Regions from separate parts of the Agrobacterium vacciniicorymbosi genome, predicted to be linked through region 2. Evidence: predicted binding sites of a transcription regulator. Region 2 holds the regulator's gene; the other holds the start of a gene.
What was found. Region 2 encodes HrcA, which represses chaperone genes, less so after heat shock. Its sites were predicted from a motif close to GTTAGCACTCNCNNNNNGNGAGTGCTAAC; they were not measured.
Positions count from the first base shown of each region.

Region 1: groES (co-chaperone GroES) is a predicted target of HrcA. The motif match lies at 1,895-1,923, and genes of this name have one in related genera.

Region 1 is NZ_JBETMF010000004.1:333,352-337,264, forward strand. Features, by position in the region: gene groL (chaperonin GroEL) at 1-1,474, opposite strand, end outside; gene groES (co-chaperone GroES) at 1,539-1,835, opposite strand; gene chrA (chromate efflux transporter) at 2,006-3,328, shown strand; gene ABUK73_RS09225 (acyltransferase family protein) at 3,361-3,913, opposite strand, start outside.
Region 2 is NZ_JBETMF010000010.1:101,076-104,988, forward strand. Features, by position in the region: gene rph (ribonuclease PH) at 1-682, opposite strand, end outside; gene hrcA (heat-inducible transcriptional repressor HrcA) at 843-1,934, shown strand; gene grpE (nucleotide exchange factor GrpE) at 2,061-2,696, shown strand; gene ABUK73_RS16425 (dienelactone hydrolase family protein) at 2,836-3,913, opposite strand, start outside.

The sequences.
Region 1 (3,913 bases), on a different contig from region 2:
CCATGGCAATCATGTCGCCATATTCAGAGGTCTGGGCGTTGTAGCCGTAGTTCTCTTCGTTCTTGTCGAGGATCTTGCCAACAACGATGGAGGCTTCGTCACCAGCGTTTTCAGCAATCTGGCGAACCAGCGACTGAAGAGCGCGGCGAACGATGTTGATGCCGGCTTCCTGGTCGTCGTTTGCACCCTTGACGGTGATCTTCGTGGAAGAGCGCAGAAGAGCAGTACCGCCGCCTGGGACGATGCCTTCCTGAACAGCAGCGCGTGTCGCGTTCAGAGCGTCGTCGATGCGGTCCTTGCGTTCCTTGACTTCGATTTCCGTGGAGCCGCCAACGCGGATAACGGCAACGCCGCCAGCGAGCTTGGCAAGACGTTCCTGCAGCTTTTCGCGGTCATAATCGGAAGAAGTTTCTTCGATCTGAGCCTTGATCTGTGCAACGCGGCCTTCGATGTCGGACTTCTGGCCCGAGCCGTCGACGATCGTCGTGTTTTCCTTGGAGATCGAAACCTTCTTCGCCTTGCCGAGCATGTCGAGCGTGACGTTTTCGAGCTTGATGCCGATGTCTTCGGAAATAACCGTACCGCCGGTCAGGATCGCGATGTCTTCGAGCATTGCCTTGCGGCGATCGCCGAAGCCAGGAGCCTTAACAGCAGCAATCTTCAGGCCGCCACGCAGCTTGTTGACGACGAGTGTAGCAAGAGCTTCGCCTTCGACGTCTTCAGCGATGATGACGAGTGGCTTGCCAGTCTGAACGACAGCTTCGAGAACAGGCAGCATGGCCTGAAGGTTCGAAAGCTTCTTCTCGTGGAGAAGAATGTAGGCGTCTTCCAGGTCAGCAACCATCTTTTCAGGGTTGGTGACGAAGTAAGGCGACAGGTAACCGCGGTCGAACTGCATGCCTTCAACGACTTCAAGTTCGGTTTCAGCGGTCTTGGCTTCTTCGACGGTGATAACGCCTTCGTTGCCAACCTTCTGCATGGCTTCAGCAATGTCGAGACCGACCTGCTTGTCGCCGTTTGCAGAGATCGTGCCAACCTGTGCAACTTCTTCGGAAGTGGAGATCTTCTTGGCCTTGGCCTGAAGGTCCTTAACAACTTCGGAAACAGCGAGGTCGATACCGCGCTTGAGGTCCATCGGGTTCATGCCGGCTGCAACAGCCTTGTTGCCTTCGCGAACGATGGCCTGTGCAAGAACGGTCGCAGTCGTGGTGCCGTCACCGGCGATGTCGTTGGTCTTCGAAGCAACTTCGCGGACCATCTGTGCGCCCATGTTTTCGAACTTGTCTTCAAGTTCGATTTCCTTGGCGACGGAAACGCCGTCCTTGGTGATGCGTGGTGCGCCGAAGGACTTGTCGATGATGACGTTACGGCCCTTAGGACCAAGCGTTACCTTCACTGCGTCTGCGAGAACGTCGACGCCACGAAGCATCTTTTCGCGCGCTGTGCGGCCGAATTTAATTTCTTTAGCTGCCATGGTAGAAAACTCCCGGGCTCATTGCCCATTGGTTGTCATGTAAGGATGAGAAAACCGGCTTAAATCAGCCGATAACGCCCATGATGTCGGATTCCTTCATGATCAGAAGGTCTTCGCCGTCGAGCTTGACTTCGGTGCCGGACCACTTGCCGAACAGCACGCGGTCGCCAGCCTTGACGTCCAGAGGAACGAGCTTGCCGCTATCGTCGCGAGCGCCGGTGCCAACAGCGACGATTTCGCCTTCCTGTGGCTTTTCCTTGGCGGTATCAGGAATGATGATGCCGCCCTTGGTCTTTGCTTCAGACTCAACGCGACGGACTACGACGCGGTCATGCAGCGGACGGAATGTTGTGCTTGTCATTAGTCTAATCCCTCGATCAAATGACCTGTACGAACCCATCAAAGGTCCGCGTGATAAGTGTTAGCACTCCTCATTGGAGAGTGCTAGCGAGGCAGAGATAGGGCTGTGCCTGTGGTGAGTCAAGAACGCCCTGTCGGAAATATTTCATGTAAAATGGTTATCAGCGGTTCATGACAGATATTATAAACCCGCCACCCGCAGCCAAACCGTCTCTCGCCGAGCTCACATCCGTCTTCGCCCGCATAGGCTGTCTCAGCTTCGGCGGTCCCGCCGGACAGATCGGCATGATGCACCGTGTGCTGGTGGATGAGAAACGGTGGGTGTCTGAAGCCCGCTTCATGCATGCGCTGAATTATTGCATGCTGCTGCCGGGTCCGGAGGCGCAGCAACTGGCTACCTATATCGGCTGGCTCATGCATGGCGTGCGGGGCGGTATCGTTGCGGGGACGCTGTTCATCCTACCGGGCTTCTTCGCCATCGTGGGACTTGCCGCGGCCTATTGTCTTTATCAGGATACGCATTGGCTGCCCGGTCTTTTGTTTGGCCTCAAAGCCTGCGTGCTGGCCATTGTCATCGAAGCCTTGATCCGGGTGGCGAAACGGGCGCTGGTCAGCCGTTTTCTGGCTGGCATCGCAGCCGCAGCCTTCATTGCGCTTTTCGTTTTCGGCCTGCCGTTTCCGCTTGTCATCTTCGCGGCGGGTCTGATCGGCTTTCTGCGCCCGCGTCATGCCGCCGTTGAATTAAGCGAGACGGATGCGGAGACGACACCGGTCACGCTTTTCTCTCGGGTGAAAGGGCTCGTGTTGGGGCTGGTGATATGGCAAATCCCGCTGGCGCTGATTTTCCTTTTCTCCGCGCCGGAAACGCTGGCGACCTTGCAAAGCTTCTTTTCGCGCATGGCGGTCGTCACCTTCGGCGGGGCCTATGCGGTGCTGGCCTATGTCGCGCAGGTGGCGGTGGAGACCCATGGCTGGCTTTCCCCCGGCGAAATGCTGGATGGTCTGGCACTGGCCGAAGCCACGCCCGGGCCTCTGGTGCTGGTGCTGCCCTATATCGGCTTTCTGGCCGGCTTTCGCCATGCAGAGTGGCTGGACCCGATGGTGGCAGGCGTTCTGGGCGCGACGGTCACGGCGTGGGCGACATTCGTGCCGAGCTTCATCTTCATTTTTCTTGGCGCACCCTATGTCGAAAAGCTGCGCAATAATCGCGCTCTGTCGTCTGCGCTTTCGGCAATCACGGCAGCGGTCGTGGGTGTCATCCTCAACCTCTCTATCTGGTTTGGACTGCATGTGCTGTTTGGCGAGGTCAAGCGCATCGCTGTTCCGCTAAGCTTCGGCCCCGGCATATCCTGGCCGGTCTGGAATACGCTCGATCCCATCGCGACCGGACTGCTGGTCCTGTCTCTGCTGATGCTCATGCGCTGGAAAGTCGGCATGGTGCCGGTGCTGGTGCTTGGCATAGCAGGCGGCGTTCTTCGGCTCTGGCTGATGTGATGTGCCGCCGCAGGAGGTGGCGGCACATCTGATTACTTTCCTTCGACAGCAGGCCGCATCGTTGCCGCAGAGGGTGTGCGGTGCGTCTTCGACCGGTAGAATGGCCGCTCCACATATTTATGCGCGAGGTAGGAGAAGGGGATGGCTGTGGCGAAGGTGAGCGCCGCCAGCATGGCGAAATAGGTAGCCTGGCTGAAGCCCTGATCGTTCAGCACATACATCCAGCCGTAAAGCGGGATCATGTGCAGCAGATAGAGCGAGTAGGAGACGGTGCCCAGGAACATCATGGCGGGGTGCTCCAGAAACATTGCCACGAACCCCTTCTTGCGTCCCTTGTCGCGTACCATGATTGCGCTGGTGAAGACGAAAATCCACGCGCCGATGGCCAAATCGAAATAACCGACAATGGCGGCCAGCGGCAAAACGACTGGCGGCGACATGAAGGGCTGGTCGTCCCAGCGCATTTTCCAGAGATAATAACTGGCGATGCCCGCCGCAAAATAGATGGCGTAGTTGGCGAGGATCGCCCCATTCGGCCAATGGCGGAAATACCAGACACCGATAACGGAGACCGCAAGGAAGCCG
Region 2 (3,913 bases):
CCGCACAGCCGGTCTTGGCAAGGCCGAGCAGCGTCAGAAATTCTTCTTCCGAGAAAGGTGCGCCTTCGGCTGTGCCCTGAATTTCGACAATGCCACCGGAGCCGGTAATGACGAAATTGGCGTCGGTTTCAGCCGAGGAATCTTCGAGGTAATCGAGATCGATTACCGGCTGGCTGGCGAAAATACCGCAGGAAATGGCGGCGATATGGTCTTTCAGGACCTTCTCCACCTTGATCATGTTGCGGCTTTCCATCCACTTCAGGCAATCGTGAAGGGCAATCCATGCGCCGGTGATGGAGGCGGTGCGGGTGCCGCCGTCTGCCTGGATGACATCGCAGTCGATGCTGATCTGGCGCTCGCCCAGCGCCTGCAGATCGACCACGGCGCGCAGCGAGCGGCCAATGAGACGCTGGATTTCCTGCGTTCTGCCACCCTGCTTGCCGGATGCGGCTTCGCGGCGCATGCGTTCATGGGTGGAGCGGGGCAGCATGCCATATTCGGCGGTGACCCAGCCCTTGCCACTGTTGCGCAGCCATGGTGGCGTCTTTTCTTCAAGGCTGGCGGTGACGAGAACATGCGTATCGCCAAATTTTACCAGACAGGAACCTTCGGCGTGCTTGGAGAAATTGCGCTCGAAAGAAACTTTGCGCATCTGATCGGTTTTTCTGCCTGAAGGCCGCATATGGTTCGTCTCCGTTTTGATCTCCGCCTTCTAAGGCCGCGACACCGGTTTTGCAAAGGAAAAGCGGGCTTGGGTTTACCCTGTACGGAATTTCCGTTTTCACTTAACGACGCGAGAGACTATATTCGCTTTGTTACTGACATTATGAAGAGCGAGCGAAATGGGCCTTTCTCCTCCAATCGGAAAAGAACCGGGTGCGTTGCTGGATGATCGCTCGCGCGAAATCTTCCGCCGCATCGTCGAAGGCTATCTGGAAAATGGTGAGCCGCTGGGCTCGCGCAACCTGTCTCGCCTGTTGCCCATGTCACTCTCCCCCGCCTCCGTGCGCAATGTTATGAGCGATCTGGAAGAGCTGGGCCTTATCTATTCGCCGCATATCAGCGCCGGTCGTCTGCCCACCCAGACCGGATTGCGCTTTTTCGTGGATGCCTTCATGCAGGTGGGCGATCTGCCCGCCGAGCAGCGCGCCAGCATCGACCGGCAGATCGGCCCCGTTTCGGGCCGGGAGCAGCCGATAGAGGGTCTGCTCACCGAAGCCAGCCGCATGCTCTCTGGCATGTCGCGTGGTGCGGGTCTGGTGTTGACGACCAAGAGTGACGCGGTGCTGAAGCATGTTGAGTTCATTCGTCTCGAGCCGACGAAGGGGCTTGCCATTCTGGTGGGTGACAACAATCAGGTCGAAAACCGCATCATCGATCTGCCCGCCGGTATTACCTCCTCGCAGCTGACGGAGGCCGCAAACTTTATCAACGCCCATCTGTCAGGTCAGACGCTTCCCGAATTGCGCACGCAACTCCTGCAGCAGAAATCCGAGCTTCAGACGGCGCTCAGCACGCTGGCGCAGGATCTGGTGACGCGCGGACTGGCGGTGTGGTCTGGCGACAATGAAGAGGGCAAGCTCGGACGGCTGATCGTGCGCGGGCGCTCCAACCTGCTGGAAGGGCTGGCGGGGGAAGAGGACATCGACCGCGTGCGGTTGCTGTTTGACGATCTGGAGCGCAAGGACAATCTGATCGAGGTTCTCAATCTGGCCGAGACCGGTTCCGGCGTCAGAATTTTCATCGGGTCGGAAAACAAATTGTTTTCGCTGTCCGGCTCATCGCTGATCGTTGCGCCCTACAGGGACGATGAGAACCGCGTGGTGGGCGCCGTGGGCGTGATTGGCCCGACGAGGCTCAATTACTCGCGCATCGTGCCCATGGTCGATTATACCGCCCAGATCATGGCGCGGCTTTCCAGCCAAAGACGCTGATATCGAAAAGACATCATTGAATCCTAGATGGTTTGACTGGCAAGCCTTGATTTTTGCTTGGCAAAGCTCGATATCGGGCGCAACCCCTAACACTAAGCCATTACACATGTGAAGCTGGAGAACGTCATGACCGATGACACAAATAAAGCCGGACCTGACGCAGACGTCGTAGACGAGGCTAACGAAGCGGCAACGGCGGAGAACGCTGTGCCCGAGCAGGCAGAGCCCGATCCGATTGATGTGCTGAAGGCCGAAAATGCCGATCTGCGCGACAAATTCCTGCGCCTTGCCGCCGAAATGGACAATCTTCGTCGCCGCACCGAGCGTGAAGTGAAGGATGCCAAGGCCTATTCCGTCGCCGGTTTCGCCCGCGACATGCTGGCCGTATCCGACAATCTTCGCCGCGCTCTCGAAGCCATTCCCGAGGAACTGAAGACCAATGCCGAAGCGGGCATTACCGGCCTGATCGAAGGCGTCGACATGACCGAGCGCGCCATGCTGTCTGCGCTGGAACGTCACGGCGTGCGCAAGATGGATGCGGAAGGCCAGAAATTCGACCCGAATTTCCATCAGGCCATGTTCGAAATCCCCAACACGGCGGTTCCGAACAACACCGTCGTTCAGGTGGTACAGGCTGGCTTCACTATCGGTGAACGAGTTCTGCGCCCTGCGATGGTCGGCGTTGCCAAGGGTGGCCCGAAGGGCGAAGTGCCTGTCACGGCAGAGCCGGGCACCAGCGGCGTTAATGAGAAAGACGCTTAACCTCGGTCTTCCGTCATTCCGGCCTTGAGCCGGAATCCAGTCAGCCCAAGTCCTTGGGCTGAAAGAGTCCTTCGACCCGACAGACGTCGGGTCACTGGCCCCCGGATCAAGTCCGGGGTGACGGTCGCTTCAGTCGAAATCACCGCCCAAACTGCCTATCCAGCCAGTCAAACGCATAGTCCTGCTGATCCGCTTCGAACACATGGCCGCCCGGCCAAATTTTGCTTTCGAACCGATCCGCCGCATTCCACGCAGCCCAGACATCTTTCATCTTCCCAAAGGCTTCCGTCACGGACGCAGGCGGGAAAAGCGTGTCCTTCTCACCTGCCAAGATCAGCATCGAGTTGGGGGCAGCAAGGCTGGCGACATCGGGGTAGTCCATATGCTGCATCAAGCCGGGATGCGTCATGTGCCACGCAGAGCCGCCACGCAGCTGGTTGTTGCCGGGCACCATCAGGCCCTTGGCCGTTCCCATCCAGTTGACCGCGACCGTGGCTGTGATGTCGTCGCTGAGGGCCGCCGCCTGCCACGCACGGAATGCGCCCATGGAAAAGCCGATGGCCGCAATGCGCCCCTTGTCCACCTCTGGAAGGCTTTTGAGAAATGCCGCAGCGCGAACGTCTTCCAGCGCCATGGAGCCTGCCAGCGAGCTTCCCAGATTGGCGAAATTGGCGGCAAGCGCCTGCTGGGCCTCATAAGTCAGCGGGCCGCGATCTCCCCAACCCAGAGCGTCTGTGGCCAAGACGACATAGCCGCGACGCGCAAGCTCATCACCGGGGAAACGGCCCGAGAAAAACTTTTGGCCCCACCCTTGAGAAGAGATCAGCCTGGCCTCGTCACCCCATGTCTCGATCAGCTTTTCCTTGCCGATATCAAAATTCGATCCGTGATCGTGGTAGAAAACCGCTGCCGGAAAAGGGCCCTTCCCTTTCGGCACCAGCATTAGCGCGATGATGCGATTGTGTTGGGTCAGGTTGAACGCGACCTTGCGCGCGACGTATGTGCCGCGATCGACCTCGTCGATCATATGGGGATTGAATTGTGTCTGGTCCGCCGTCTGGAGCGTCAGTTCCCATAACTTTGAGCGTGCCTTTGTTTTCCAAACTGCTGGATCGGAAACATGCGACGACCATCCCAGCGGAAAGGTCAGCTGTTGTTTCAGGTGATCGGCGTAAGCAGGCAGATTATCCGCAGTGACGCCTTGTGTCTGAAAGTCG